2 regions of the Actinomadura sediminis genome follow, and region 2 is predicted to be linked to the other one. Evidence: predicted binding sites of a transcription regulator. Region 2 holds the regulator's gene; the other holds the start of a gene.

The links. Region 2 encodes HrcA, which represses chaperone genes, less so after heat shock. Its sites were predicted from a motif close to TTGGCACTCTCNNNNNGAGAGTGCCAA; they were not measured.
Region 1: groES (co-chaperone GroES) is a predicted target of HrcA. The motif match lies at 4,785-4,811, and genes of this name have one in related genera.

Annotation. Positions count from the first base shown of each region.
Region 1 is NZ_JBHTJA010000024.1:33,695-48,734, reverse strand. It holds gene ACFQ11_RS14950 (aminoglycoside phosphotransferase family protein) at 1-927, opposite strand, end outside; gene ACFQ11_RS14945 (hypothetical protein) at 1,197-2,813, opposite strand; gene ACFQ11_RS14940 (class I SAM-dependent methyltransferase) at 3,431-4,678, opposite strand; gene groES (co-chaperone GroES) at 4,935-5,243, shown strand; gene groL (chaperonin GroEL) at 5,326-6,951, shown strand; gene ACFQ11_RS14925 (sigma-70 family RNA polymerase sigma factor) at 7,121-7,795, shown strand; gene ACFQ11_RS14920 (hypothetical protein) at 7,792-8,541, shown strand; gene ACFQ11_RS14915 (DUF5319 domain-containing protein) at 8,583-8,969, opposite strand; gene guaB (IMP dehydrogenase) at 9,212-10,708, shown strand; gene ACFQ11_RS14905 (GuaB3 family IMP dehydrogenase-related protein) at 10,831-11,943, shown strand; gene glpD (glycerol-3-phosphate dehydrogenase) at 12,185-13,924, shown strand; gene ACFQ11_RS14895 (TetR/AcrR family transcriptional regulator) at 13,933-14,688, opposite strand; gene ACFQ11_RS14890 (succinic semialdehyde dehydrogenase) at 14,875-15,040, shown strand, end outside.
Region 2 is NZ_JBHTJA010000006.1:49,702-64,741, reverse strand. It holds gene holA (DNA polymerase III subunit delta) at 1-509, shown strand, start outside; gene ACFQ11_RS05600 (SRPBCC family protein) at 575-991, opposite strand; gene ACFQ11_RS05595 (LysR family transcriptional regulator) at 991-1,845, opposite strand; gene ACFQ11_RS05590 (hypothetical protein) at 1,915-2,445, shown strand; gene ACFQ11_RS05585 (RNA 2'-phosphotransferase) at 2,390-2,956, opposite strand; gene rpsT (30S ribosomal protein S20) at 3,041-3,310, opposite strand; gene lepA (translation elongation factor 4) at 3,580-5,427, shown strand; gene ACFQ11_RS05570 (DUF4870 domain-containing protein) at 5,494-6,000, opposite strand; gene ACFQ11_RS05565 (hypothetical protein) at 6,111-7,514, opposite strand; gene ACFQ11_RS05560 (hypothetical protein) at 7,658-8,518, opposite strand; gene ACFQ11_RS05555 (antitoxin YezG family protein) at 8,685-9,125, shown strand; gene hemW (radical SAM family heme chaperone HemW) at 9,156-10,364, shown strand; gene ACFQ11_RS05545 (DUF3097 domain-containing protein) at 10,802-11,617, opposite strand; gene hrcA (heat-inducible transcriptional repressor HrcA) at 11,844-12,857, shown strand; gene dnaJ (molecular chaperone DnaJ) at 12,859-13,995, shown strand; gene ACFQ11_RS05530 (16S rRNA (uracil(1498)-N(3))-methyltransferase) at 14,131-14,862, shown strand; gene ACFQ11_RS05525 (hypothetical protein) at 14,903-15,040, opposite strand, start outside.

The DNA of each region.
Region 1 (15,040 bases), on a different contig from region 2:
GACGGTCGCCTCGTCGATCGTCCGGTCGCCGTCCTCGGGCAGCAGCTCCAGCACGCACCGGACGTCCCAGTACGGGTCGTGCGCGTGCCCGCCGGACACCATGTCGAACGTCGACCGGAACCGGTCGGCGACGGACCGGCCGTACCGGACGGCGAGGCCGCGCCGCATGTGCGCGACGTCGACCGCGACGGGCCCGGACGACGCGTCGGACCAGTCGACGACGCCGGTGAGCCGCCCGTAGGACCACAGCGTGTTGTCGGCGTGGTAGTCGCGGTGGATGAACCGGGCGGGCGCCTCGGGGGCGGGCCCGGCCGCCGCCTCGAACGCGCGCTCCCACAGTTCGGGGCGCAGCGCGTGCTCGGGCGGGACCCGCACGTCGAGCCGGTTGCGCGGGATGTACGGCGGCATCGTCCCGGCGCCGTTCAGCCCGTGCACCAGCCGGAGCGCGGCGGCGAGCTGGATCAGGTACTCGGGCAGGTCGTCGGGGGACGGGCGCGGCGGGTGGCCGGGCAGCCGGGTGATCAGCAGGGCGGGGACGTCGCAGTGCGCGCCGGCCGGGTCGGCGGCGACGAGCGAGGGGGTGGCGACTTCGGCGCCGGCGAGCAGGGCGAGCGCGGCGATCTCGCGCTCGGGGGAGAACTCGGTCTCGCCGAACGTCCGCCGTGCCGGGCCGCCCGCGTCCGCACGGGAGTCGCCGCCCGGCGCGTCCCGGACCGTCCAGCGGCGCAGCACCAGCCGGTGCGCGCTGCCGGAGCGGCTCTCCACCAGCAGCGCGTGGTTGGCGTGCGCGGTGCCGCCGGGGAGGGGGCGCACCATCCGGACCTCGGCGCCCTTCCCGAGGCACTGCTCGACCCAGCGCAGGGTCGCGTCGCCGGGCGGGGCGCCGAGCGGTTGGCTGAGAGCCTGAGTATGGGTCACGTGATCCATGAAAACGGATTCCGAACGGTATTGGGAGTGATTTTGCGAAGACGGAACGTAACAAACAGCACGTCATCGCCGTCCCCTCGGGCTGACCTTTCGGGCATCAAGCCGATTTGGCGGACGAACTTCGCAGATTCCGGTCGGTATCCACCCGTTTCCGAACAGTGTTCGGCGTTGCGTGGCGGGCGGGCGGGCCGGCCCGGGACGCGAAACGGGTGGGACCGCCCGGACGGCCCCACCCGCGATCTCCGATCGAACGCCCCGCCGGCTCCGGGTCAGTCCTTGCCGTCCCGGCGCGGCCGCAGCAGCGCCTCGGCCAGCGCCAGCATCGTCTCCTCCAGCGTCGACAACCGCTTCAGCACGTCCTCGTGCACCGCGCCGACCTGCTTCGACACGTCGTCGTGCACGCTCTCGACCTTCCGGCCCACCTCGTCCTCGACGTGCGAGAACCGCTTGGTGAACTCGGCCTGCACCGCCTCGGCGCGGCGGCCCACCTCGTGGTGCACGCCCTCCATCCGCCGGACGAAGTCGTCCTGGACGCCGCCGACCTGCCGGGCCACGTCCTCCTGCAGGTTGCCGACCTGCTTGGCGACGTCCTCGTGGATGCCGCCGACCTGCCGGGTGACGTCGTCGTGCACGCCGCTGACCTGGCGTGACACCTCGTGGTGCACCGACTCCACCTGCTTCGTCACGTCGATGTGCACCGACTCCACGCGGCGCGACACGATGTCGACCTGCGTGGTGAACTCCTCGAGCGCCCCGTCGACCTTCTTCGAGACCTCCTCGTGGATGCCCTCGATCCGCTTGCGGACGTCGTCGTGCACGTCCTCGAACCGGCGGCCGAACTCCTCCATCCGGCGGGCGACGTCGCTGTAGGCGGTCTCGGCGATCTCCGTCATCGTCGCCTTCACCTCGTCGCGGTCGGGACGGGCCCGCAGCTCCTCGACGAGCGGGTCCACGGCGTCGGCGAGGTGCTTCTCCAGCGCGTCGAACCGGTCGCCGTGGTCGGGCGCCGGGCGCTGCACCAGCTCGGTCAGCATCCGGTGCACGTCGGTGATCTCCAGCGCGTCGGGGAGCCGGGCGATGCGCTCGCCCACGCCGTCGATCCGCCCCTCCAGGTTCTCGAACCGGCCGTCGACGCCCTCCAGCTTGCCCGACAGGCCCTCGAGCCGCCCGTCCACGCCGTCCAGCCGGCCGTCCAGCCCGTCCAGCCGCCCGCCGACGCCCTCGACCCGCCCGCTGACCGCCTCCAGGCCCTGCTCCATCCGCTCGGCCATCTCGCCGAGCGACTGGTCGACGCGCGCTGTGACGCCGTTGATCGAGTGCTCCAGGCGCTCGGAGCGGTGCCCCAGCTCCGCGAGCGACTTGTCGAGCCGGTTGAACCGGACGGACGCGGCCTCCATGCTGCCCTGCAGCTTGTCGAGCCGCTTGGTCATCTCGTCCATCCGCTGCGACGCCTGCTGCGTGACGTCGGTGATGTGCTGCGCGGAGTCGAGGATCGCCTGGAGGCGGTTCAGGCCCTCGTCGACGTGCTCGGCGACGACGCCGACGTCGGCCCACAGCGCGGGGAGCTCGGCGACCGGCTTGACCTTCTCGCCGACGGACTCGATGTGCAGGGCGAGGCCCTCGGCCCATTCGGGGGGCTTGCCCGCGAGGTCGTCGACCTGCCCGCGGACGCTCTCGATCTGCCCGGTCAGCCCGGTGAGCTCCCGCTCCCGGACCTCCCGCAGCAGCCACTCCATCCCTTCCAGCCGCTGGCGTATCTCATCCAGGACCTGACCCTGTGAGCGCTGTTCGTAGACGTGGTCCTGCGCCGCACGGGCGAGCAACTCCCGCATCCGATCCGAGACCGGTTGACCCCCTGTCTGCAGGAAGTTGTGATTCGTTTCCACCGGAGCTCCTTCGTGTGCCGATGCGATGAAAAGGCGCACGGCAATGAATCGTGAAGTCGCCACTCTAGTGCGTGTAGAGCGCCGCTATAACGGGTAGTAGAGAACGTTGCGAGTTCCGTGGAATGCACGCGTTACCCGACTGGTGAACAAAGTCGGAGTTCAAGATCATTGACGGTAATTCCCGGTTCGTTGCCGATCACGGCGATTGCGGGGGTACGCCCCGTCATGACCGGCGGTGCGGGCGGGCCCGCGACGGGGCGCCGTGTCCGTACATCTCGCCCAACATCGGCAGTTCCCGAGTCACCCGCGGACGCCCGCGGCCGGGCCCGCGCGCCCCGCGCACCGGCCGTCGCCGCCGCCGCGGAGCCCATTCGAAACCTTCGCCTCTCCCGTTCCTGAACAACCCTTGGTGTTTCCCCGGCCGTTGATCTGTCCGCGCCGATTCGGCGGCCCCGCCGGCGCCTTGCCGCGCGTCCCGCGGTCCCCTGGGGAAGGCAATGCCGGAAAGCGCCGATGATTTGCGCCGCCATGGTGCGTTCCCGGGGCGCGCTTGGACCGCCCGGCGCCCCTGGAAGATCTTTGGAATCGATTCCCGGCCGCCGCCCTGTCCGGGCGGGTCAGCGCCCTTCCGGCCCGGTTGACGGCCCGGTGGACGGCCCGGCCAGCGGACGGACGAGCAGCGCCACCGGGTTCCGCCCGACCCGCGTCACCACGACCGTCAGCTCGGCCGCGCCCCGCCGCCGGCGCCCGCCGAACCCCAGGTCGCGTCGCAGCTTGTCCACGTCCACGGCCGACCCGCGCTTCTTGACCGTCAGCACCCCGACGTCCCGCCGCCGCAGCTCCGCGCGCAGCCGCTTCACCGAGAACGGCAGCACGTCCTCGATCTCGTACCCGGACGCGAACGGCGTCGCGTGCGCCTCGTCCGACGTCACGTACGCGATGCGCGGATCGGCGAGCCCGCCCCCGACCCGGTCCGCGACCTCCGCCACCAGGTGCGCCCGGACGACCGCGCCGTCCGGCTCGTACAGGTAGCGGCCCCACGCGCGGACGTCCGGGTCGCCGAGCCCCCGCGGCGCCAGCGAGCCCGCCACCGCGCCGTCCCCGGCCAGCAGCGTCGCGCGCCGCGGGACGTCGCCCGCGAGCCCGCCGAGCCACAGCGCGGCCTCCTTCACGTCGCCGCCCACCGAGATCCACTCGGCCTCGGCGCCGTCCGGGACGGCCTCGTGCGGGACCCCCGGCGCGACCTTCACGCACGCGCCGCCCGTCCGTCCGGCCAGGTCGAGGACGGCGTCCAGCGGCGGCTCGTACGCGCGCGGGTCGAACACCCGGCCGCGCGCCGTCCGGCGGCCGGGGTCGGCGAACACGGCGGCGAACCCCGCCGGGTCCTGCTCGACCGCGTCGCCCACCCGGACGGACGCGCGATCGGCGACGCCGAGCGTGTCCACGTTCGCCTGCGCGACCTCCGCCGTCAGGGCGTCGAGCTCCACCCCGTCCCCGATCAGGCCGGCGCGCGCACGGGCGACCAGATCGGCCCCGATGCCGCAGCCCAGTTCCAGCACGCGCCCGCCCGCCAGCCGGTCCGCGAACCGTCCGGCCCGGTACGCCGCCACGCTCGCCCTCGTCGACTGTTCGAGCCCGGCCTCGGTGAAGTACATCCGCTCGGCGTCCGCACCGAACTTGACCTTCGCTCGTTCGCGCAGGCGGGCCTGCGTCAACGCCGCGGCCACCAGCTCGGGATCGTGCGCCTCCCGCAGCCGCGCCGCCGTCGCGAGCAGCCCGTCCCCGCCGACGTCCGCGCCGGTCGCCGCCGCGAGAACGTCCTGGCCGGAGGGGGTCCGCAGACGGCGGAACGAGACGGAGTCCATAGGGTGAAGTTAGCGCTCCGTGAACGCCGCGGAACCGTTGCGGGACGGTCGCCGCGGACGTACGCGTTCGTGTTGACGAGCCACCGGGCACGGCATAGTTTCATGTCTGGCACTCTCCACGCTAGAGTGCCAACACAGCGACAAGGTCGGTCTGGCACCCGCGACGGCAGGCCGGTCCAGGGTCGCCTCTCTCTGTCACAGTTGCCGGTCGGCCGACCATGGCCGGCCGAGGACCTATCGAAGGGGAGGTCAGATCGTGACGACCGCCACCAAGGTCACTCTCAAGCCGCTCGAGGACCGCATCGTCGTCCAGCCGCTCGAGGCCGAGACCACCACCGCGTCGGGCCTGGTGATTCCCGACACCGCCAAGGAGAAGCCCCAGGAGGGCACCGTCGTGGCCGTCGGCCCGGGCCGCGTCGACGACAAGGGCGAGCGCGTCCCCGTCGACGTCAAGGTCGGCGAGGTCGTGCTGTACAGCAAGTACGGCGGCACCGAGGTCAAGTACAACAACGAGGAGTACCTCGTGCTCTCGGCCCGCGACGTGCTCGCGGTCATCGAGAAGTAATCAGCGAGACGTGATGCGCCCGCCCCGGTCCGCGCCGACTTCGGCGGGGCCGGGGCGGACCGCGTGAAAGAGGAGAATCCGCATGGCGAAGATCCTGGAGTTCAACGAGGACGCTCGCCGGGCTCTTGAGCGCGGCGTCAACGCACTCGCTGACGCCGTCAAGGTGACGATCGGCCCGCGCGGCCGCAACGTCGTCATCGACAAGAAGTTCGGCGCGCCGACGATCACCAACGACGGCGTCACCATCGCCCGCGAGGTGGAGCTGGAGGACCCCTACGAGAACCTGGGGGCCCAGCTCGCCAAGGAAGTGGCGACCAAGACCAACGACATCGCGGGCGACGGCACCACCACGGCGACCGTCCTCGCGCAGGCGCTGGTCCGGGAGGGCACCCGCAACGTCGCCGCCGGCGCGTCGCCGCTCGCCCTCAAGCGCGGCATGGACGCCGCCGCCCAGTTCGTCTCCGACCAGCTCCTGAAGGCGTCCCGCGAGGTCGCCACCAAGGAGGAGATCGCGCACGTCGCGACCATCTCCGCGCAGGACCCGCAGATCGGCGAGCTGATCGCCGAGGCGTTCGACAAGGTCGGCAAGGACGGCGTCATCACCGTCGAGGAGGCCCACACCATGGGCCTCGAGCTGGAGTTCACCGAAGGGCTCCAGTTCGACAAGGGCTACCTGTCCCCGCACATGGTCACCGACCCCGAGCGCATGGAGGCCGTCCTCGAGGACGCCTACGTGCTCATCGTGGACGGCAAGATCTCCAACGTGCAGGAGTTCCTGCCGCTGGCGGAGAAGGTCGCCCAGACCAAGAAGCCGCTGCTGGTCGTGGCCGAGGACGTCGAGGGCGAGGCCCTCGCGCTGCTCGTCGCCAACAAGATCCGCGGCACCTTCACGTCCGTCGCCGTCAAGGCGCCGGGCTTCGGCGACCGCCGCAAGGCGATGCTGGGCGACATGGCCACCCTGACCGGCGGCCAGGTCGTGTCCGAGGCCCTCGGCCTCAAGCTCGACTCGATCGACATCGACGACCTGGGCCGGGCGCGCCGCATCACCGTCACCAAGGACAACACCACCATCGTCGACGGTGAGGGGTCCGCGGACGACATCAACGCGCGCGTCAACCAGATCAAGGTCGAGATCGAGAACAGCGACTCCGACTGGGACCGCGAGAAGCTGCAGGAGCGGCTGGCCAAGCTGGCCGGCGGCGTCTGCGTGCTGCGCGTCGGCGCCGCCACCGAGGTGGAGCTGAAGGAGAAGAAGCACCGTCTCGAGGACGCCATCTCCTCCAGCCGCGCCGGCATCGAGGAGGGCATGGTCTCCGGCGGCGGCAGCGCGCTCGTGCACGTCGCCAAGGAGGGCTTCGACGCCCTCGGCCTGTCCGGCGACGAGGCCGTCGGCGCCGAGGCGCTGCGCCGCGCGCTCGACGAGCCGCTGCGGTGGATCGCCGAGAACGCGGGCCAGGAGGGCTACGTCGTCGTCTCCAAGGTGCGCGACCTCCAGTCGGGTCACGGCTACAACGCCGCCACCGGCGAGTACGGCGACCTCGTCGCCCAGGGCGTCATCGACCCGGTGAAGGTCACCCGTTCGGCCGTCACCAACGCCGCCTCCATCGCGGGCATGCTGCTCACGACCGAGGCGCTCGTGGTCGACAAGCCGGAGGAGGAAGAGGAGTCCGCCGGCGGGCACGGCCACGGTCACGGCCACGGCCACTGATCGACGGCACCGGCGAAAGCGCATGTCGGAAGGCGTGTAGCACACCGTCGAAGGGCCCCCGTCCGTACGGACGGGGGCCCTTTCGCGCACCCCCCGGCGCAGAACTGTGACCATTCCGTTGTACGAGACTGTGGCGACACGCCCGGCGGCGCTGGGCATCATGCTTGACGTGACCGAGGGAAGCCACGCCCGGACCATGGCCGCGAGCGCAGCCGAGCTCTCCGGGGGACCGCCGCCCCCGCCCCGCGACACCGGCCGCGGAAGGCGGCGGACGGCGAAGCCCGACGACGGTGATCTCAAAGAACTGACCGCACGCGCGGTGCAGGGCGACCCCGGCGCGATCGAAGTGCTGATCGCCGAGGTCCGGCCCATGATCGTCCGGTACTGCCGGGCGCGGCTCGGCCGCGTCTCCGGGCAGTACCACATCGCCGACGACGTGGCGCAGGAGGTGTGCATCGCCGTCCTGTCGGCACTGCCCCGCTACCGGGACATGGGCCGCCCCTTCGCGTCGTTCGTCTTCGGCATCGCCGCGCACAAGATCGCGGACGCGCTGCGCAGCGCCGTCCGCGCGGCCGTCCCCACCGAGGATCTGCCGGACGGCCCGGACGACCGGCCCGGGCCCGAGGAGACGGTGGTGCGGCACATCGAGGCGCAGCGCGCCCGCGACCTGCTGACTCGGCTGCCCGAGCAGCAGCGCGAGCTGGTGCTGCTGCGCGTCGTGGCGGGTCTGTCGGCCGAGGAGACCGGTAATGTACTGGGCATGTCCGCGGGGGCGGTACGGGTCGCGCAGCACCGGGCGCTGGCCCGGCTTCGGGCGATGGCCAGAGAGGAGTCGATCGCTTGACGGAGCGGAGCCCCGGCGCCCCGGATCCGGCCGAGCCCGCACGCCCCCACGACTTCCCCGCGGCGGGGGGCGGGCCATCGGCCCCCGCCGACCTGAACGCGGTGCGCCGTACCGACGCCATCATCGACGCCATCGCGGCCCGGCGCGTTGCCGGCTCCGCTGACCGCGCCGCCCCGCCCGATGACGCCGACCCGGCCGTCCGGCTGCTGTCCGCGCTGGTCAGCGACGTCGACGACCCGGCCCCGCCCGTCCCGGCGGGCCCCGGCCCGCGCCGTCGCGGGCCCCGCACCATCGTCGCGCTCGCCGACGCGGGCGCCGTCCTCGCCAGCACCGGCGTCGCCGCGGCCGGCAGCGGGGTGACCGACCGGTCGTCCGCGGCCGCGCCCACGACGCCCGGCCCCGCGGGAACGGCCGAACCGCCGCGCGACGCCGAGGACGACTCGGTGGCCGCCACCCACGTGCGGCCCGCGCCGTCCGCCCCGCCGGCGCCGCGCCCGTCCGAGCGCGTCCGTCCCACCACGGCGGCGCCCGCGGCGACCCCGGACCCCGAGCGGCGGGTCCCCGATCCGGTCGAGCGCGAGTTCAAGGAGCGGCTGGAGCGGTTCCTCGAGTCCCGCCAGGAACAGGACGCGCGGCCGTCCTCGCCGGTGTCCCGCGAGGACGACGGCGACGGCGCCGAACCGCCCACGCTGCGCGAACTGCGCGACCAGGCCCGCGACCGCTGGAACCGCCTCACCCGCGACTAGGCGGGACGGCACCGGTAGCCGTCCCCGATCGTCCGGCGGCGTCAGTCGTCGCGGCCTTCTTCGCTGTCGATGACGCCGTCGACGTAGCCGCGGGCGTACTCCCACGAGACGTAGTCGACCGGGTCGGGGGACATGGCCGGTTCGTGGACGCGGGGGAGGCCCTCGTCGAGGAGGTGGCGCAGGTTGCCGTGCAGGAGGTCCCAGTCGATGTAGTGGGCCTTGCCGCAGTCGCCGCAGTCGACGGTGAGCCCGCGGACGCCCAGGGGTTCGAGGAGGGCGCGGAAGACCTCGAGGTCGGCCAGGTCGGCCAGGACGTCCTCGCGCTCGGTCACGCTGAGCGGTGCGGCGTCCTCGCCCGGGTCGCCGAGCGACGCCGCCGGGTCGTCCGGGTCTCCGGCGAACGGGTCGAGCGGAGCGTCGTCGTGCACACTCCCACGCTACTGCCAGTGGCCCGGTGAGGTGCACCCCCCGGGTGCGCGGTGCGTCGAAACGATCGGCGGGCGGGCGGTACGCGGGGAATGTCGGGGCGGGACGCGGTTGTTGGTCGGTGTCATCAACCCCACTCGGGGACCGTCCCGAACCGCCCCTCGCGGCGCGGGCGCACGCCCTACCATGGGTACAGGGTCGCCGTGACCTGGCCGGACACCGCCACCAGCTACGAAAGGTCGTCATGAACCCCGCCGCCGAGCCCGACAAATTCCTCCCGCAGGGCCTCACGTTCGACGACGTCCTGCTGCTCCCCGGGTACTCCGACCTGCAGCCGGGCGAGGCCGACACGACGACGCGGCTGACCCGCGACGTCTCGCTGCGGATCCCGCTGCTGTCGGCGGCGATGGACACGGTGACCGAGGCCCGGACGGCGGTCGCGATGGCGCGGCAGGGCGGCATCGGGGTCCTGCACCGGAACATGTCGATCGAGGAGCAGGCCGAGCAGGCCGACCGGGTGAAGCGGTCCGAGGCCGGGATGATCACCAAGCCGGTGACGTGCCTGCCCGACGCCACGCTGGCCGACGTGGAGGCGCTGTGCGCCCGCTACCGGATCTCCGGGGTGCCGGTGACGGACGTGCGGGGCGTGCTGGTCGGCATCGTCACCAACCGGGACATGCGGTTCGAGTCCGACCCGTCGCGTCCGGTGCGCGAGGTCATGACGCCGATGCCGCTGGTCACCGCGCCGGTGAACGTGTCGCGGGACGAGGCGTTCGCGCTGCTGGCGGGCAACAAGGTCGAGAAGCTGCCGCTGGTCGACGGGGACAACCGGCTCAAGGGCCTGATCACCACCAAGGACTTCACCAAGAGCGAGCAGTACCCGAACTCGACCAAGGACGCGGACGGACGGCTGCTGGTGGCGGCGGCCGTGGGGGTGGGCGAGGACGCGGTGCGGCGGGCGCGGGCGCTCGTCGAGGCGGGCACGGACGTGATCATCGTCGACACCGCGCACGGGCACTCCAAGGGCGTCGCGGACACGATCGCGGCGATCAAGGACGGGTCGCGGGTGCAGATCATCGGCGGGAACGTCGCGACCTACGCGGGCGCGAAGCTGCTGGTGGAAGCCGGGGTGGACGCCGTCAAGGTGGGCGTCGGGCCGGGCTCGATCTGCACGACGCGGATCATCGCGGGCGTCGGCGTCCCGCAGCTCACGGCGATCTTCGAGGCGGCGCGGGCGGCGAAGGAGGCGGGCGTCCCGGTGATCGGGGACGGCGGCATCCAGTACTCCGGCGACATCGCGAAGGCGATCGTCGCGGGCGCCGACACGGTGATGCTCGGCAGCCTGCTGGCGGGCATCGAGGAGTCGCCGGGCGAGCTGATCTTCGTGCACGGCAAGCAGTACAAGTCGTACCGGGGCATGGGCTCGCTGGGCGCCATGCGCAACCGGGAGCGGGGCGCCTCGTTCTCGAAGGACCGGTACGCGCAGGCCGACGTGAACAGCGAGGAGAAGCTGATCCCGGAGGGCGTCGAGGGGCAGGTGCCGTACCGGGGGCCGCTCGCGAACGTCGCGCACCAGCTCATCGGCGGGCTGCACCAGTCGATGTGGTACGCCGGGACCCGGACGATCCCCGAGCTGCAGGAACGCGGGCAGCTCATGCGGATCAGCCCGGCGGGACTGCGCGAGAGCCACCCGCACGACATCCAGATGACGGTCGAGGCGCCGAACTACCAGGGACGCTGACCCCACGGGGGCGTCCTGGCGCCGTCCTGGGCTGACGTAAGCTCTTGCGGGGCTTGTTTCCGCAGCGCGCGGGAACGCCGTGGACGTCCCGTGACCAGAGGAAGGGCGCAGTGGCCGCAGACGTGGAGATCGGCGCCGGCAAGAGCGGCCGGCGGGCGTACGCCTTCGACGACATCGGCATCGTGCCGTCCCGCCGGACGCGCGACCCGGAGGAGGTCAGCGTCGCCTGGCAGATCGACGCCTACCGGTTCGAGATGCCGCTGGTCGTGGCACCGATGGACAGCGTGGTCAGCCCGGCGACCGCGATCGCGGTGGGACGGCTCGGCGGGCTCGCCGTGCTCGACCTCGAGGGGCTGTGGACGCGGTACGAGAACCCGGAGCCGCTGCTCGCCGAGATCGCGTCGCTGGACGACGCCCGCGCCACCCGGCGGCTCCAGGACATCTACAACGAGCCGATCAAGGCGGAGCTGATCGGCCGCCGGATCGAGCAGGTCCGGGAGGCGGGGGTGACGGTCGCGGCGCGGCTGTCACCGCAGCGCACCGCGCAGTTCCACAAGACGGTGATCGACGCGGGCGTCGACCTGTTCGTCATCCGCGGCACCACGGTGTCGGCGGAGCACGTGTCGGGACGCGCGGAGCCGCTGAACCTCAAGCAGTTCATCTACGACCTGGACGTCCCGGTCATCGTGGGCGGCTGCTCCACGTACACGGCGGCGCTGCACCTGATGCGGACGGGCGCCGCGGGCGTCCTCGTGGGGTTCGGCGGCGGCTCGGGGCACACGACCCGGACGGTGCTGGGCGTCGCGGTCCCGATGGCGACGGCCGTCGCGGACGTGGCGGCGGCGCGGCGCGACTACCTGGACGAGTCGGGCGGCCGGTACGTGCACGTGATCGCGGACGGCGGCATGGTGAACAGCGGCGACATCGCGAAGGCGTTCGCGTGCGGGTCGGACGCGGTGATGGTGGGGTCGCCGTTCGCGCGGGCCACCGAGGCGCCGGGGCGCGGCTACCACTGGGGCAGCGAGGCGCACCACCCGGACATCCCGCGCGGCACCCGGCTCGAGGTCGGGACGATCGGCACGATGGAGCAGATCCTGCACGGCCCGTCGCACGTCGCGGACGGTTCGATGAACCTCATCGGGGCGCTGCGGCGCGCGATGGCGACGTCCGGGTACACGGAGCTGAAGGAGTTCCAGCGGGTGCAGGTCGTCGTGGCCCCGCGCCTGGTCGACTGACGCGTCGCCGCGGCGGGCTCCGCCGGGGGAGGCGACGGGCCGGCTCGCATGTCCGCGGAGGCTCGACGGAGCCTTTCCGAGTGTGTTCCGAAGCGCCGGATCCTTGCGGGTCCGGGGCTTCCGCGCGTCCGCGGAACTGAGACCAGGCACACCCGGGGAATCGGCGGATTCCGGGGTAGTTCCGTCCCTACTGTGGGGTAGGTACCTGGCGTAACCGAACCGTGTGTGGGGGGAATCTGCGATGACGGGATCACCGGTGACCGGCCTGGGCAGCTCGCGGCTGGGTCCCGCCGAGCGGGCCGCCGCACTCGACCGCATGGCGCGCGAGGAGTTCGACGTGGTCGTGGTCGGCGGCGGCATCGTGGGGGCCGGCGCGGCGCTGGACGCGGCGACGCGGGGCCTGTCGGTCGCGGTGGTCGAGGCGCGGGACTTCGCGTCGGGGACGTCGTCGCGTTCGTCGAAGCTGATCCACGGGGGGCTGCGGTACCTGGAGCAGTACAACTTCGATCTCGTCCGCGAGGCGCTGACCGAACGCAGCCTGCTCCTCCAGCAGATCGCGCCGCACCTGGTGCGGCCCGTCCCGTTCCTCCTGCCGACGACCCACCACGTGTGGGAACGGGCGTACTTCGGCACGGGCGTGGCGCTGTACGACGCGCTCGCGTTCCAGATGGGCAGCACGCGCGGGGTCCCGCACCACCGGCACCTCACCCGGAAGGGCGCGCAGCGGCTGGCGCCGTCCCTGCGCAAGGACTCGTTCACCGGCGCGATCCAGTTGTGGGACGCGCAGGTGGACGACGCCCGGTTCGTCATGATGGCGCTGCGGACGGCCGCGGAGTTCGGCGCGCAGATCGCGTCGCGCGTCCAGTGCGTCGGGTTCCTGCGGGAGGGGGAGCGCGTCACCGGGCTGCGGGTCCGCGACCTGGAGGCGAACACGACCGCGGAGGTCCGCGCCAAGCAGGTGGTGAACGCCACGGGCGTGTGGACGGACGACATCCAGGAGCTGGTGGGCGGCCGCGGGCAGATCCACGTGAAGGCGTCCAAGGGCATCCACCTGGTCGTGCCGAAGGACCGCATCCACTCGTCCACGGGCATCCTGCTCCGCACGGAGAAGTCGGTCCTGTTCGTGATCCCGTGGGGCCGGCACTGGATCATCGGGACGACCGACACCGCGTGGGACCTCGACAAGGCGCACCCGGCGGCGTCCCAGGCCGACATCGACTACGTGCTCGAACACGTCAACGCCGTCCTGACGACGCCGCTCACGCACGACGACGTGGAGGGCGTGTACGCGGGCCTGCGCCCGCTGCTCACGGGCGAGACGGACGAGACGTCGAAGCTGTCGCGCGAGCACGTCGTGGCGCACCCGGTGCCGGGCCTGGTCCTGGTCGCGGGCGGCAAGTACACGACCTACCGGGTGATGGCGAAGGACGCGATCGACGCGGTGGCGCACGGGCTGGACGGCAAGGTCGCCGAGTCGTGCACGGACCGGATCCCGCTCGTCGGCGGGGACGGCTTCCAGGCGATGTGGAACGCGCGGCACCGGCTGGCGAACCGGTCGGGCCTGCACGTGGCGCGCATCGAGCATCTGCTGCGCCGGTACGGCACGCTGGTGGACGACCTGCTGCGGCTCATCGCGGAGAAGCCCGACCTCGGCAAGCCGCTGACCGGCGCGGACGACTACCTGCGCGCGGAGGTCGTCTACGCCGCGTCGCACGAGGGCGCCCGGCACATCAACGACGTCCTGGCCCGCCGCACCCGGATCTCCATCGAGACGTGGGACCGCGGCGTCGGCGTCGCGCAGGAGGCCGCCGACCTGCTGGCGCCCGTGCTCGGCTGGTCGAAGAAGCAGCGCGACCGGGAGATCGAGTACTACCGCAAGCGGGTGGAGGCGGAGCGCGCCTCGCAGACCCAGGTCGACGACCAGGAGGCCGACGCGCACCGCCGCGGCGCCCCCGACATCGTCCCCACCGCCACCCCGTAGCGCGTCCCTCACGAGATTCCGGACGCGGGGGAGCGGCCGTCGAACGGCGCGTGCCCGGGCGGCGCGTCCGGCAGGGCGCCGGGCGCCTCCGCCGCGGTGTGCGCGAGGGCGAGGGCGCGGGCGGTGTCGTAGAGGCGGGCGGGGACGCGGGCCGGGTCGAGGAGGTGCTGGAAGGCGAGGCCGACGTCGAGCGCGACGGCGAGCGCGGCGCGGTCGTCCGGGGCGATGCCGTCGCGCTCGGGCAGGTCGCGGGCGAGCAGGGCGCGGCGCTCGGCGTACCAGTCGGCGATCCGCCAGCCCGCCGCGTAGTCGCGCATGCCGTACAGCCAGAACTCGACGAGCAGGAGGGCGATGCGGCGGGCGCCGTCCGGCGGTTCGGGGGACGGGCGGGCGCGCCCGGCGCGGCGGCCCGCGTCGGGTTCGGGCAGGGCGGGGGCGGGCTCGGCGGGGTGCAGGCCGTCGCGGAAGCCGGTGCCGAGGCGGTCGCCGGTGAAGCGTTCCAGGAGGGCGAGCAGCAGGTCGGTCTTCCCGGTGAAGTTCGAGTAGACGGCGCCCTTGGTGAGCCCGGCGGCCGCAGCGACGTCGTCGAGGGAGGCGCCGTGGATGCCGTGTTCGGCCCATAGGCGTTCGGCGGCGGCGAGGAGGGCCTCGCGGGTCTGCTCGCGGCGCTCGCGCCGGGCGGCGGGGCCGCCGCCGGCCCGGTGGTGCCGCAGTGCGCCGTTCGCGGCGTGCGGGGGCGGGCCGTCGCCGTGGGCGTCGGTCATGGGGGGTCCCTTCGCGTGGGGGGTCGCGTCGGCTGCTGCCTTTTCGGAATACACCGGTCGAGCATGGTCAGTCCGGGAGTTGCGGAAGTCCGCGCCGGTTGGAACGGTCCGTTCGGGTGGGCGGCGGGTGAAATCGTCGTTACTTGCGGGTAGCAAAAATGGCCGGGCGGTCATACCCTCTTCTGCATGGCATCTCCGACGGTCCGTGCCGACGGTGCGGCAGCGCACGAGCTCCCCCCGAACCTCCTCGACCGGCTTGCCGCGCGCGTGGCGTCGGACGGCGCCGAGTCGGCGACGATCCCCGCCCCGTTCACCGGCAAGCCGCTGGCGACCGTCCCGCTGTCCACGGCGG
Region 2 (15,040 bases):
GCGCGCGCGGGCTGATCGACGCCGTCGGGAACGACCTGCGGGAGCTGGCGGCGGCGTGCAGCCAGCTCGTCGCCGACACGGGCGGGAAGATCGACGATGCCGCGGTGGCCCGGTACTACCGGGGACGGGCCGAGGTCAGCGGGTTCACGGTGGCGGACAAGGCCATCGAGGGGCAACTGGCCGACGCCCTCGAGCAACTGCGGTGGGCGCTCGCGACGGGGGTGCCGCCGGTGCTGATCGTCAGTGCGCTGGCGCAGGGCGTCCGGGGGCTCGCCAAGGTCGGCGGCGCGCCCCGCGGCGCCCGGGGGGCCGCCCTCGCCAAGGACCTGGGCATGCCGCCGTGGAAGATCGAGCGCGTGCAGAAGCAGTTGCGGGCGTGGTCGGCGGACGGTGTCGCGCGGGCGATCACGGTCGTCGCCGAAGCCGACGCGGCCGTGAAGGGCGCCGCGGCCGACCCCGCGTACGCGCTGGAACGGACGGTCGCGGAGATCGTCGCGGCCCGCGGCTGACCTGCGGACGACCGGCCCGCCGCGGTGCCGGGGTGGCCGCGCGCGGGCGGCGCCTCCCGGCGCGCTCAGGGCGTCTCGGCGGCCTTCTTCAGGGCGTTCGCCTCCATCGTGACGTAGGCGCGGGCGCGGCGGCCGAACAGCAGCCCGATCACGGGGGCGAGCGGGCCCTCCTGGACGAGCGTCAGTTGCAGCGACGCGCCGTCCGGCGCGGCCTGGACGAGGTGCCCGGCGGTCGTGGTGACGCCGGGCGCGCGCGACACCCAGGTGAACGACTCGCCTTCGGTGAACTCGGTGACCGACCAGACGGCGGCGGCGAGACGCGGCTGCCGGATCCGGGCGCGCGCGCCGAGGCGGAGGGGGCCGTCGAGCAGCTCGACGCTCTCCATCGACGGGGTCAGGCCGGGGAGCCGTTCGACGTCGGCCAGGACGCTCCACACCCGTTCGGGGGGCGCGGCGACGTCGACGGTGATCTCGAAGCGCATCAGGGACTCCGGAGGCTGGTGCGGACGGCCGACAGCAGGTCGGTGACGAGCGGATCGTCGGCGCGGGACGGCAGGTGCAGGGCGTGGTAGGGGACGGCGGGAAGGTCGATGATCTCGCGGGCGACCAGGCCGGGGGAAGGGGTCACGCAGCCGTTCACGACGGCGAGGCCGACGCCGAGGGCCACGAAGTGCAGCATCAGCGGCCAGCCCTCGGCCTCGACGGCGACCGACCACGGGACGTCCGCGGCGCGCAGCGCGCGTTCGAGGGCGACCCGGTGCGGCCCGGCGGGCGGCGGGACGATCAGCGCGGTGCCGGCGAGGTCGGCGAGGGAGAGGGCGGGCGCGGCGGCGAGGGGATGGTCCGCGGGCATGACCAGGACCTGCGGGAACGTCGCGAGGACGGTGGCGGCGAGGTCGGCGGGCTGGACGTCCAGGACGGCGACGCCCACGTCGGCGCGGCCGGTGCGGACGGCCGCGAGGGTGCGCGCGCGGTCCCCGTTGATCAGCCGGACGCCGGAACGGACGACGCCGCCCAGCAGGTACAGGTAGGCGCCCTCGCCGGCGGCGAGCGTGGGCGCCCGGGAGGTGCCGTCCAGGTCGGCGAGGAAGGACGCGACGCGGGCGTCGAGGTCGCGGGCGAGGCGGGCGGCGGCCTCGCCCGCCGGGGTCAGCGCGAGGCGCCGCCCGTGCCGGGTGTAGAGGGGACGGCCAAGCGTCTCGGCGAGCCGGCGCACCTTGACGTGCAGCGCCGGCTGCGAGATGTGCAGCTCCTCGGCGGCGCGGGTGAAGTTGAGGTGGTCGGCGAACACGGCGAACGAGGCGAGCGCGTCGGTGGACACCCGGTCCAGGTCCATAACCGTGGACTATAGCCGCGCGGGACATCCATAGTTCTGTTCGAGAGCCGGATGCCGGATCGTCGGGGCATGACCATCGAATCGCGGCTCGGCATCGACTTCGGCAGGGTGATCCAGGGCGGCGCGCGGGCGCCGGGGAACGCGGACACCGCCTTCCTCGGCGGCTCGCTGGAGCAGGCGCTGGCGTCCCCCGCGGCGGACGGCGTCTTCGACGTCCTCCCGGAACTGATCGCGCTCGTCGGCGGGCGCGCCTGGATCGTCTCCAAGGCGGGCGACCGGGTGCGGGCGCGGACGCTCGCCTGGCTCGACCACCACGACTTCTACCGGCGGACGGGACTCGCGCGGGAGAACGTGCGCTTCTGCAGGAAACGTGCGGACAAGGCCCTGCACTGCGCGGAACTCGGCATCACCCACATGATCGACGATCGCCTCGACGTCCACCGGGCGCTCCGCGGGATCGTCCCGCACCTGTACCTGTTCGGGCCGCAGGAGACCGTGCCGGAATGGGTGCGGCACGTCCCTTCCTGGGCGGACGCGCGGGTGCTCAGCAGAGATATCGGGGAGGGACGGACGCCGTCAGCCACACGCCGTTCGAGGTGACACGGAACTCGTGCCCGTCGGCCGCCATCCGCCCGGCCCGGACGACGAGGACGACCGGGGCGCCGCGGCGCGCGCCCACCCGCTCCGCCGTCTCGCGGTCGGGGGACAGGTGGACGGCGTGGCGGCCCATCGGCCGGAGACCCTCGCGCCTGATCGCGGCGACGAACCGTCCGGCGGTGCCGTGGTACAGGACGTCCGGCGGGGGAGCGACGGGCAGGTTCAGCTCGACGGGGACCGAGTGGCCCTGGACGGCGCGGATCCGGTTACCGTCGAGGGCGTAGCGCCCCTTGCCGTCGGACGCCACGACGCGTTCGAGCTCGCCGCGGCCGATGGGGAAGCCGTGCCGGGCGGCGGCCGCGAGGAGCTCGCCGACGTCGGCCCAGCCCTCCCGGTCGAGCACGAGGCCGATGTCGCCGGGGCGGTGCCGCAGGTGACGCGCGAGGTACTTCGAGACCCGCACCGCGCGGCGCTCGTCCCGCGGCCCGCCGCCGGGCGGCGCCTGCTCGTCCATCGTCCCGTCCCCGGACATGCATCAGGGCCGGTCCGCGGACCGGCCCTCGACGCGTGGTGCGGCCTTACCCGGCCTGCGGCTCGCTTACTTGGCCTGCAGCTCGGCGGCGCGCTTGGCGATCGCCGACTTGCGGTTCGCGGCCTGGTTCTTGTGGATGACGCCCTTGCTGGCGGCCTTGTCGAGCTTGCGGGCGGCGTTGCGCTGCGCGGCGACGGCGTCCTCGACGTTGCCGGCCTCGGCGGCCTCGCGGAACTTGCGGATCGCCGTCTTCAGCTCCGACTTGACGGCCTTGTTGCGCAGGCGGGCCTTCTCGTTCTGCTTGTTGCGCTTGATCTGGGACTTGATGTTAGCCACGTCGTAGTGCCTCAGCTTGGGTAGCGATCCTCGCCTGCGCGCCGGCAGGCTCTGACGAATGTCTGACGGGGGCGGTCGGTGTCGGTGCCCCCGGGGCACGACGGTACGCCACACGCAGTCGCACAGCTTAGCAATCACCCGGGCCCGCCCCAAACCGGGCCGTGCGGAGCCGTGCACAGAGCCGTGCACAGAGCATCGCGCCGGGCATGGGACCATGGGATGTACAGAACCCATGTCCACACCCTGAGTGAGTTTGCGAACGGACCCCGGTGGCAGCGCCTGAGCCCAACAAAACCGATCCCGCGATCATCCGCAACTTCTGCATCATCGCGCACATCGACCATGGAAAGTCGACGCTCGCGGACCGGATGCTGCAGCTGACCGGCGTGGTCGAGGAGCGCCAGATGCGCGCCCAGTACCTCGACCGCATGGACATCGAGCGCGAGCGCGGCATCACGATCAAGAGCCAGGCGGTCCGGCTGCCGTGGACGCGCGACGGCGTCGAGCACGTCCTGAACCTGATCGACACCCCCGGCCACGTCGACTTCTCCTACGAGGTGTCGCGGTCGCTGGCGGCGTGCGAGGGCGCGGTCCTGCTGGTGGACGCGGCGCAGGGCATCGAGGCGCAGACGCTCGCGAACCTGTACCTGGCGATCGAGGCCGACCTGCACCTGATCCCGGTGCTCAACAAGATCGACCTCCCGGCCGCGCAGCCCGACAAGTACGCCGAGGAGATCGCGGGCATCATCGGCTGCGACCCGTCCGACGTCCTGCGGGTGTCCGGCAAGACGGGCGAGGGCGTCGCCGAGCTGCTGGACCGGATCGTCGAGACGGTCCCGGCGCCGGTCGGCGACCCGGACGGCCCGGCCCGCGCGCTGATCTTCGATTCGGTGTACGACACCTACCGGGGCGTCGTCACGTACGTCCGGATCGTGGACGGGCACCTGTCGCGCCGCGAGAAGAGCCTGATGATGTCGACGGGCGCCGCGCACGAGACCCTCGAGGTCGGCGTGATCGCGCCCGAGCCGAAGCCGGTCGGCGGGCTCGGCGTCGGCGAGGTCGGCTACCTGATCACCGGGGTGAAGGATGTCCGGCAGGCGCGGGTCGGCGACACGGTGACGACCGCGTCGAAGGCGGCGCCCGAGGCGCTCGGCGGCTACCAGGACCCCAAGCCGATGGTGTTCTCCGGCCTGTACCCGGTGGACGGCGACCAGTACCCCGACCTGCGGGAGGCGCTGGAGAAGCTGCGGCTGAACGACGCCGCGCTGGTGTACGAGCCGGAGACGTCGGCCGCGCTCGGGTTCGGGTTCCGCTGCGGGTTCCTCGGCCTCCTGCACATGGAGATCGTCCGGGAGCGGCTGGAGCGCGAGTTCGGCCTGTCGCTGATCTCCACCGCGCCGAACGTCGTGTACCGCGCGGTGATGGAGGACGGCACCGAGCACACCGTCACGAACCCGAGCGAGTTCCCCGAGGGCAAGGTCGGCGGGGTGTACGAGCCGATGGTGAAGGCGACGCTGCTGTCGCCGTCCGAGCACATCGGCGCGATCATGGAGCTGTGCCAGGGGCGGCGCGGCGAGCTGCTCGGCATGGACTACCTGTCGCCCGAGCGGGTCGAGATCCGCTACACGCTGCCGCTCGCCGAGATCATCTTCGACTTCTACGACCAGCTCAAGACGCGGACCCGCGGGTACGCCTCGCTGGACTACGAGCCGAGCGGGGAGAAGGAGTCCGACCTGGTGAAGGTCGACATCCTGCTGCAGGGCGAGTCCGTCGACGCGTTCAGCCAGATCGTCCACCGGGACAAGTCCCGCGAGTACGGGCTGATGATGACGTCGAAGCTCAAGGAGCTGATCCCGCGGCAGCAGTACGAGGTGCCGATCCAGGCCGCGGTGGGCGCCCGCATCATCGCCCGGGAGAACATCCGCGCCATCCGCAAGGACGTCCTCGCCAAGTGCTACGGCGGCGACATCTCCCGCAAGCGGAAGCTGCTGGAGAAGCAGAAGGAGGGCAAGAAGCGGATGAAGACCATCGGGCGGGTGGACGTCCCGCAGGAGGCCTTCGTCGCGGCGCTGTCCACCGGCGGCGGGGGCGAGTCCACCGACAAGGGCAAGAAGTAGGCGTCAGGGGACGGCCCCGGCCCGGCGGGAGCGCGCGGCTCCCCGGGACCGGGGCCCGGCCCGCCGCTACTTCTTGATCAGCGGCCAGGCCACCGGGGCCGGCACGCGCCGGAACTCGCCGCGGTTGGCGGCGCGTCCCGCGTACACCAGGAAGAACATCACGACCGCGGTGAAGACCAGCGGCACCCAGATGAGGACGTCGACGGCCAGCGCCAGCAGCCCGCCGACGATCCAGACGGCGAGGGCCGCCAGCCCCATGTTGAGGCCCTGCGCGGCGTGCCGCCGGGCGAACGCCGAGCGCGGCTTGCCGAGGTAGACGATCGCGGGCGCGATCGCGCCGACGAGGAACTGCCCGATGTAGGCCATCAGCGACCAGGTCCGCTCGTCGTCGGCGACGGGACCCTGGTGGCCGGGCATCGGGCGGGTCCGCGGCGGCTGCTGCGGGCCGGGCCCGGGTGCGGCGCCGGGCGGCGGCGCGCCGGGCGGCTGCTGCTGCCACATGTTGCCGGGCTGCTGCCAGGGCGCCTGCCCGGGCTGTCCCCGGCCCTGCGAGGGGGGAGGCCCGTAGGCCATGGCGGGCTCCTCTCCGACGTCGCGCCTTCGCCGTCCGTTGTTCCGTGGTGAACTCTACGACTCCTCGGACGCGCGCGAGGTTCGCCCCGGTTCCGCGATTCCCGCCGGAGTCACGGACGCCACAGCACCGCGGACGGTTCCCCGGGCGTGAGCGTGGCGGAACCGTCCCAGGTGATCGCGGACGGGCCCGGCAGGAACGCGTCGTCGAGCTTGAACGCGCGATGGATCGCCGTGACCGAGATCGGGGCGCGGTCGTCGCCGAGCCCGGTCGGCCGCCGCACGGCCTCGACGCTCGCGATGTCGGACGTCCGGGTGCCCGGCGGCAGCTCGACGGCGGTGGCGACGGCGCCGTCGCGCCCGATCGCCCGGTCGGCCAGCCCGTGGTCGGACCGGTACGGGACGGACGGGTCGTCCTTCAGCCGCACGACGATCGCGACGCCCGGCGCGGACCCGAGCGCCGTCCCCGCGCCGACGTCCATGGCGAACTCGACGAACAGGTAGTCGCGGGGGTCGCCGGCCTCGGGCGTCGCCGGGTCGGACGGCTCCTCGACCTTCCCCTCCCGGACGAGTTCCTGCGCCATCACCCGGTACGTCCACGGCTCGCGGTCCATGACGGCCTCGCGGGCGCGCCCGTCCGGGCGGGTGCGGGACGCGTCCGGCAGGAACCGCAGCGGCGCGGCCGGGGAGATCACGTCGCACAGGTTGTTGTTCTGCGTACAGGTCTGCAGGACCGGATGGTCCCGCTCGTACCGGCCCGTGAAGTTCAGCGTGAAGTGGAACGGCCCGTGGTAGACGGCCGTCCCCGGCACCCGTGCGCCCGACGCGTCCACCTCGACCCGGTACGTCCACTCGATGTCGGTCGTCCGGCCCCACCGGGCGAGCAGGCCGGGCGTGTCGGTGCCGCCGTCCTCGTTGCTCCACACCAGCGAGTACTCGATGACGCGGTGCCCGGCCGTCGCCGCGGGCCGCGACTCGTGCCACGCGACGAGCGGCGTGTCGGTCGTCGCGTTCTGCAGCGGGTCGCCGAACGGCCAGCCCGTCCGTCCGACGATCACCGGCGCGTGCCGCAGCGCGAGCTGCCCGTCCTCCGGGACGGTGACGCGCGGGCGGGCGAGCGTCACGCGTTCGGCCGCGTCGGCGCTCCCGTCCGCGAACCGCAGCGCGACCGTGTGCCGGCCCTTCCCGACGTGCCCGAGCCCGAGGCTGCGCGATACCGGCTCGGACGACGGGACGACGAGGTCGGTGACGTGCCGTCCGTCCACCGAGATCGCCACCACGGCGGACTCGGCGCCCGCCCGGCCCCAGGAGACGCCCGGCGCCGACGCGGCGAAACCGAGCACCGCCTCCCCGGCCCGCTCGGCGGTGAACGCGAACGTCCGCGCGCCGCCGTCCCGCTCCAGGACGATCGCGCCCGGCGCGGCGGCGTGCGCGGCCGTCCCGGGGACGAGGGCGAGGGGTGCGGCCGCGAGGGCGGCGGTCAGAAACGAGGCGGCGTGACGCGCGCGGCTTCCCATGATCGGAGAACGTAGGGCCGCCGGGTTGCGGCACGGTGACGGATCGGTCCCTCGCCGGTGACGGGCCCGTTGCGCCGCGCCCGGTACCGGCCCGTCCGCAGGCCGGCGGGGGCCCGGACGGCGTGGCCGGATCCGGACGGCCGTCAGCGGCCCGCGGACGGGAAGCGCAGGGAGACCGTCGTGAACCGGCCCGGCCTCGGCGCCGGCGGGTCCGGTTCGTGCAGGGCGAGCCCCATCGCGGGGATCCGGGCCGTCCGGCCCCGCTCGACGACCTCGTGGCCGAGGTCCCGGAAGAGGGTGACGACGTCGCCGGCGGGATCGTCGAGCAGGTCGACGCCGTCCAGGCGCGGGCGGAGCTCCGGGTTGCCGCCCCAGCCGGGCCCGCGGGCGACGACGATCTCGGCGAGCCGCTCGACGCCGTCCGCGCCCTCCTCGGTCGACACCGCCAGCGACCCGCGCCCGACCCGCACGCTGCGATGCCCGGCGAAGCCGCACACGAACGCGGCCCGCGGCGCCGGGGACCCGCAGTGCTCGGCGACGGCGTCGAGCGCGGTCCACGCGTCGGCGGCGCGGGTGGAGAACAGCAGGTGGGCGTCCGGGAGCACCGCGCCGCGCCCCGGCTCGAGCGTGACGGCGAACGGCGGCACCCGCCCCGGGAACCGCGCCGGGTCCGGTTCCGCGAGGGTGACGAGCCCCTCCCACTCGACCGGTTCGTCGACGGCGAACCAGCTGATCGCGGCCTCGGCGCCGAACTCGGCGAACGTCGCGTCCGTCAGCCGTTCGCCGACGAGCCGGCGCAGCCCCTCGGCCGTGTCCGCGAGGCGCCCCCGCCACCACGGCGGCTCCGGGTCGTCGCGCCGCCCGTCCGGGTTCCAGCGCGTCCCGGACGCCGGCAGTACCGTGCGGCCCTCGCCGCCCGCGTCGTCCACGACCACGCAGTGCCAGCCGTCCGGGCCGCCGCGCAGCAGCACCCGCACGGGCGGCCGTCCGGTCTCGATGCGCATCCGACGACCCTATCCGGGGCGCGCCCGGCCCGGCGCCCGGCTCGTCCAAGATCGTCCGCGCGGCTCGCGGACGTTCGCGCGCGACACGCGGCAGGCCGTTCGCCCCGGGCGCCGATGTCGGTACGGTCGGAGGGCAGTGGCCGCGACGGGTAGCGGAGGTTCGAGGGTGGCCCACTCCGAGCAGGTTCTGCGTTCCCCCAAGGAGCGGGACACGGTGAACGGCGCCGTCCGCGCGCTGCGGTCGGCGGCCCCCGCGGGATGGGAGCGCCTCGGGCTCGACTTCCGCGCCATCGTCGGGATCGACTGCGCCTCCTTCGAGATCATCGACGCCGCCGGGGAGCGCCGCACCGCCACGCCGCCCGGCCACGCCGTCGGCAAGATGGACGAACTGCGCCGCGTCATGTACCGGCGGGGGAAGGGCGCGTGGTTCACCGCCCGGCTGCGCGTCGAACGGTCCGGGCGGTTCAGCGCCGAGTTCGACTACGACGGCGAACCCGACTTCGTCCCGCCGCTGCCGCCGTCCGCCTACGCGCAGGACCTTGACCGGTTCCCGCGCGCCGACGAGTACATCCCCGGCTGGCTGCGCGACAAGCTCCGGCGGGCCTGACCACGCCCCCGCGCGCGGCAGACTGGGGGCATGCCCGCGATCCTGCCCGACGGCGACCCCGTTCCGGCCGACGGCGCCCTGCCGTCCGGCGCCCTCGACGGCCTGGGCACGCGGCCCTTCGCGTTCTACGTGCACGTCCCGTTCTGCGTGACCCGCTGCGGCTACTGCGACTTCAACACCTACACGGCCACCGAGCTGGGGCCCGGCGCGAGCCGCGAGTCCTACGCCGACACCGCCGTCGCCGAGGTCCGGCTGGCGCGGCGCGTCCTCGGCGACGCCGACCTGCCCGTCGAGACGGTCTTCGTCGGCGGCGGCACCCCCACCCTCCTCGCCCCGGACGACCTGGGCCGCGTCCTCGCCGCGATCGACGCCGAGTTCGGGCTGGCCCCCGGCGCGGAGATCACCACCGAGGCGAACCCCGAATCCGTCGACGACGCGTACCTCGCCCGGCTCCGCGAGGCCGGATTCACGCGCGTCTCGTACGGGATGCAGAGCGCGCGCGAGCACGTCCTGGCCGTCCTGGAGCGGAGCCACACGCCCGGACGCGTCCCCCAAGTCGTCGACTGGACGCGCAAGGCGGGCTTCGAGCACATCAACCTCGACCTCATCTACGGCACCCCGGGAGAAACCGACGACGACTGGCGCGCGTCCCTGGAAGCGGCCCTGGAATCCGAACCCGACCACGTGTCCGCCTACGCGCTGATCGTCGAGGAGGGCACCCGCCTGGCCGCCCAGGTCCGCCGCGGCGAGCTGGCGGCCCCCGACGACGACGCCATGGCCGACCGGTACCTGCTGGCCGACGACCTGCTGTCCGCGCGCGGCCTGCACTGGTACGAGATCTCCAACTGGGCCACCGGCCCCGACGCCGCCTGCCGCCACAACCTCCTGTACTGGACGGGCGCCGACTGGTGGGGCGTCGGCCCCGGCGCGCACAGCCACGTCGGCGGGACCCGCTGGTGGAACGTCAAGCACCCCGCCGCCTACGCGTCCCGCCTCGCCGAGGGCGTCGCCCCGGCCCACGCCCGCGAGATCCTCGACGCCGGCGACCGCCGCGTCGAGCGCGTCATGCTCGAGCTGCGCCTCGCCGCCGGCTGCCCCACCGGCCTCCTCGACGACACCGCCGTGCGCCGCCTCATCGCCGACGGGCTCCTCGAACGGGCCCCGTACGCCGAGGGCCGCGCCGTCCTGACCCGCCGCGGCCGCCTCCTCGCCGACGCCGTCGTCCGGGAGCTGTGCTAGCGGCTCCGGGAGCGGCCCGGTCGGCCTCCGGGCGCCGAGCGCCCTACGGCCGCCCGGGGGCAACCCGCCGCCCGCGTGGTGGTCGGGTCTGCGCGTGGCGCGGTTCTTTCTGCGGGTTGAGCGTGTCTTCGGGTGGCGCCCCGGCCCGCTCCGCGTGGTGGTCGGGTTTGCGCGTGGCGCGGTTCTTTCTGCGGGTTGAGCGTGTCTTCGGGTGGCGCCCCGGCCCGCTCCGCGTGGTGGTCGGGTCTGCGCGTGGCGCGGTTCTTTCTGCGGGTTGAGCGTGTCTGCGCCTAGTACCCGGCCCGCGCGTGGTGATGGGGGCTGCGCTGGCGGGTGAGCGGGCCGTCGGGCGGGTGCACGGGTGGTCGTCCGGGGGTACCCGGGGGGGCGCGCCGGGCGCGGGGCGGCCCACGGCCGTCCGGACGGTCCCGGGCGGGTCAGGGGGCGGTCACGAAGTCGATCAGTTCCTCGACGCGGCCCAGGAGGGCGGGCTCCAGGTCCGTGAAGGCGTGCACGGAGGAGAGGATGCGCTTCCAGGCGGCGCCCACGTCGGGTTCCCAGCCGAGGGCGTCCAGCACGCCCTCCTTCCACGGGACGCCGCGGGGCACCCGCGGCCAGGCGGGGATGCCGACGGCCGCGGGCTTGACGGCCTCCCAGATGTCGACGAACGGGTGGCCGGTGACCAGGACGTGCGGGGACGACACCCGCGCGGCGATCCGGCTCTCCTTGGAGCCCTCGACGAGATGGTCGACGAGGACGCCGAGGCGGCGGCCCTCGGCGGGCCCGAACTCGTCGACGATCGCGGGCAGGTCGTCCACGCCCTCCAGGTACTCGACGACGACGCCCTCGACGCGCAGGTCGTGGCCCCAGATCTTCTCGACCAGCTCCGCGTCGTGGACGCCCTCGACGTAGATGCGGCTCTCCTTGGCGACCCGCGCGCGCAGGTCCCGGACGGCGACGGAGCCGGACGCCGAGCGCGCGGGACGGCGCGGGGCCGCCTCGGGGCGGACGAGCGTGACGGGCGCGCCGTCGATCAGGAACCCGGACCTGGTGAGCGGGAACACGCGGCGCTTGCCGAAGCGGTCCTCGAGGGTGACGCCGAACTTGTCGCAGGCCACGACGGCGCCGCAGAACCCGCTGTCGGGGTCCTCGGCGACCAGCCCCGGCTCGGCCGGGACCTCCGGGATCAGGCCCTTGCGGGGCCTGCGCCAGTCGCCGGACAGCACGTCGTTGCCGTAGTCCTTACTCCGCACAGGTCCGCACATTAACCCGGCGGAGGCCGCGGGCGGCGTCGTCCCCGGTCGTTCGGCGTGGCGCCCGATCCGGATAGGATCGCGCCGCCGCGGGGACGGGGACCCTCCAGAAGGGCCCCCGCGGGTCGTACACTTGGCACTCAAGAGTAAGGAGTGCCAGCGGCACGGGGCCGGAGGGCACCGGATGATCGGGGGGCCAGTGGCAGCGCACGAGGGAGGTGACAACGTGCTGGACGACCGGAAACTCGCGGTCCTGCGCGCCATCGTCGAGGACTTCGTGTCCACGAACGAACCGGTGGGCTCCAAAGCCCTGGCGGACCGGCACAACCTCGGCGTGTCCCCCGCGACGATCCGCAACGACATGGCGGTCCTGGAGGAGCAGGGGTACATCGCGCAACCCCACACGAGCGCGGGCCGCGTCCCCACCGACAAGGGCTACCGGCTGTTCGTCGACCGGCTGTCGACGATCAAGCCGCTGTCGGCGGCGGAACGCCGCGCGATCGAGACGTTCCTGTCCGGCGCGTACGACCTCGACGACGTCGTCGGCCGGACGGTGAAGCTGCTCGCGCAGCTGACCCGGCAGGTCGCGGTGGTGCAGTACCCGTCGCTGACGCGGTCGACGGTGCGGCACGTCGAGCTGGTGCGGGTGGCCGAGAGCCGGCTGCTGCTCGTCCTGATCACCGACACCGGGCGGGTGGAGCAGCGGGTCATCGAGACGCCCGGCGAGATCTCCGAGGAATCGATCGGGCACCTGCGGGCGTTGCTCAACACGTGCCTGGACGGGCTCGGGCTCGGCGAGGTGCCGACGGCCGTCGCGGACCTTCCGGACAAGGTCGGGCCGGACGAGCGGCCGGTGGCGGCCGCGGTGCTGTCGGTGCTGCTGGAGACGCTCGTCGAACGGCACGAAGAGAAGATCGTCTTCGCCGGGGCGGCGAACCTGGCCGCGGTGGACTTCTCGCAGAGCCTGCGGGAGGTGCTGGTCGCGCTGGAGGAGCAGGTCGTGCTGATGCGGCTGCTCGGCGAGTCCGGCGACTCCTCTACTGTTACGGTGCGGATCGGCACCGAGAACCCCGAATTGGGGCTCCGATCGACCTCGGTCGTCGCCGCCGACTACGGCGTCGGCGACCTCACGCTGGCCCGGCTGGGAGTGCTCGGGCCGACACGCATGGATTACCCCAGCACGATGGGAGCGGTACGGGCAGTGGCACGCTACGTGGGACAGATCCTGGCGGGGTCGTAAGGTGGCCAACGACTACTACGCGACCCTGGGGGTCGGCCGGAACGCCAGCGCCGACGAGGTCAAGAAGGCTTATCGCCGGCTCGCGCGGGAACTCCACCCGGACGTCAACCCCGACCCGGCGACCCAGGAGAAGTTCAAGGAGATCACCCAGGCGTACGAGGTGCTCTCCGACCCGAAGAAGCGGGAGATGTACGACCTGGGCGCGGACCCGTTCGCGCCCGGCGGCGGCGGGGGCGGCGCCGGCGGGTTCGGCGGCGCGGGATTCCCGTTCAGCGACATCATGGACGCGTTCTTCGGGACGTCGGCGTCGCGCGGCCCCCGGTCGCGGGCGCGGCGCGGGCGGAACGCGACGCTGCGGGTCGAGCTGGACCTGTCGGAGACGGCGTTCGGCACCACCCGGGAGCTGACCGTGGACACCGCGGTCGCCTGCTCGGCCTGCGAGGCGACGGGCTGCGCGCCCGGCACCCACCCGGAGACCTGCGACACCTGCCACGGGCGCGGTGAGGTGCAGCAGGTGCAGCGGTCGTTCCTGGGCCAGGTCATGACGGCCCGGCCCTGCCCGGCGTGCGGCGGGTTCGGCTCGGTGATCCGCACGCCGTGCACCGAGTGCTCCGGGGACGGGCGGGTCCGCACCCGGCGCACCGTCAAGGTCAAGATCCCGGCGGGCGTGGAGAACGGCATCCACATCCAGCTCGCCGGGGAGGGCGAGGTCGGTCCCGGCGGGGGCCCGCCCGGCGACCTGTTCCTGGAGATCGTGGAGCGCGCGCACCCGATCTTCGAGCGGGAGGGCGACGACCTGCACTGCACGGTCGAGATCCCGATGACGGCGGCGGCGCTCGGCACCAGCGTCACGATCGAGACGCTCGACGCGGCCGAGGAGGTCGACATCAAGCCGGGCACGCAGTCCGGCCAGGTGATCACCCTCTACAACCGGGGCGTGCGGCACCTCAACGAGAGCGGGCGCGGCGACCTGATGATCCACGTGAACGTGGAGACGCCGAACAGGCTCGACGAGGAGCAGGAGGAGCTCCTGCGCCGCCTGGCGGAGCTGCGCGGCGAGGAGCGTCCCCCCGGCAAGTTCGCCCCGGGGCAGCGGGGGATGTTCTCCCGCCTGCGGGACGTGTTCAACCAGCACTGAAGAGAGACGGTGACGGCCTACCGGGAAGGCCGTGACGGTGATGGCCGGCCGTGACGCCGGCCGGCCGTGGGAAGTCGGTACGGACCCCGGGGACGCGCCCGCGTCCCCGGGGTCCGGTGACGTTGGGGGAGAGCGATGAGCCCGCCGGTGTTCCTCGCCGGGACGGCCGCCCTGGAACGCGACCGCGTCATCCTGGACGGCCCCGAGGGGCGGCACGCCGCGACCGTGCGGCGGCTGCGTCCCGGGGAACGCGTCGACCTGACCGACGGGGAGGGGCTGCTCGCGGAGTGCGTCGTCACGGCGGCCGACCGGGCGTCCCTCACGCTGGAGGTCGCGGCCCGGCACCGGGAGCCGCCGCCCGAACCGCGCCTGGTCGTCGTGCAGGCGCTGCCGAAGGGCGACCGGGGCGAACTGGCCGTGGAGACGATGACCGAGGCGGGCGTGGACGAGATCGTCCCGTGGGCCGCCGCGCGCTGCGTCACCCAGTGGCGTCCCGAGCGCCGCGAGAAGGCCCTGAACCGCTGGCGGAACGCCGCCCGCGAGGCCGGCAAGCAGGCCCGGCGCAGCCGCCTGCCGCACGTGCCCGACCTCGCGTCGACCGACGCCGTCGCGCGGCGGCTCGCGGCCGCGTCCGTCGCGCTCGTCCTGCACGAGGATGCCGCCGAGCCGCTCAGCGGCGTCCGCCCGCCCGCGTCGGGGGAGGTCGTCCTGGTGGTCGGTCCCGAGGGCGGGATCACCGAGGACGAACTGGCCGCGTTCGGCGCGGCCGGGGGACGTCCGGTGCGGCTCGGCCCGACGGTGCTGCGCACCTCGACGGCGGGCGTCGCGGCGGCCGCCGTCCTGCAGGCCGCCTCCGGCCGCTGGTGACGACCCGCCGGTGGGCCGGCCCGCCGGGCGGCCGTCCCGGTCAGGGACCGGACTGCCCGGCGTCCTGCTCCTTCTTCGTGGTCGACGCGGTGTCCGACGGCGTCGGCGTCGGCTCGCCGCTCGGCTCCGGCGGGGAGGCCGGCGGCGGGGGCGTCGTCGGCGCCGGGTCGGTGGGCGA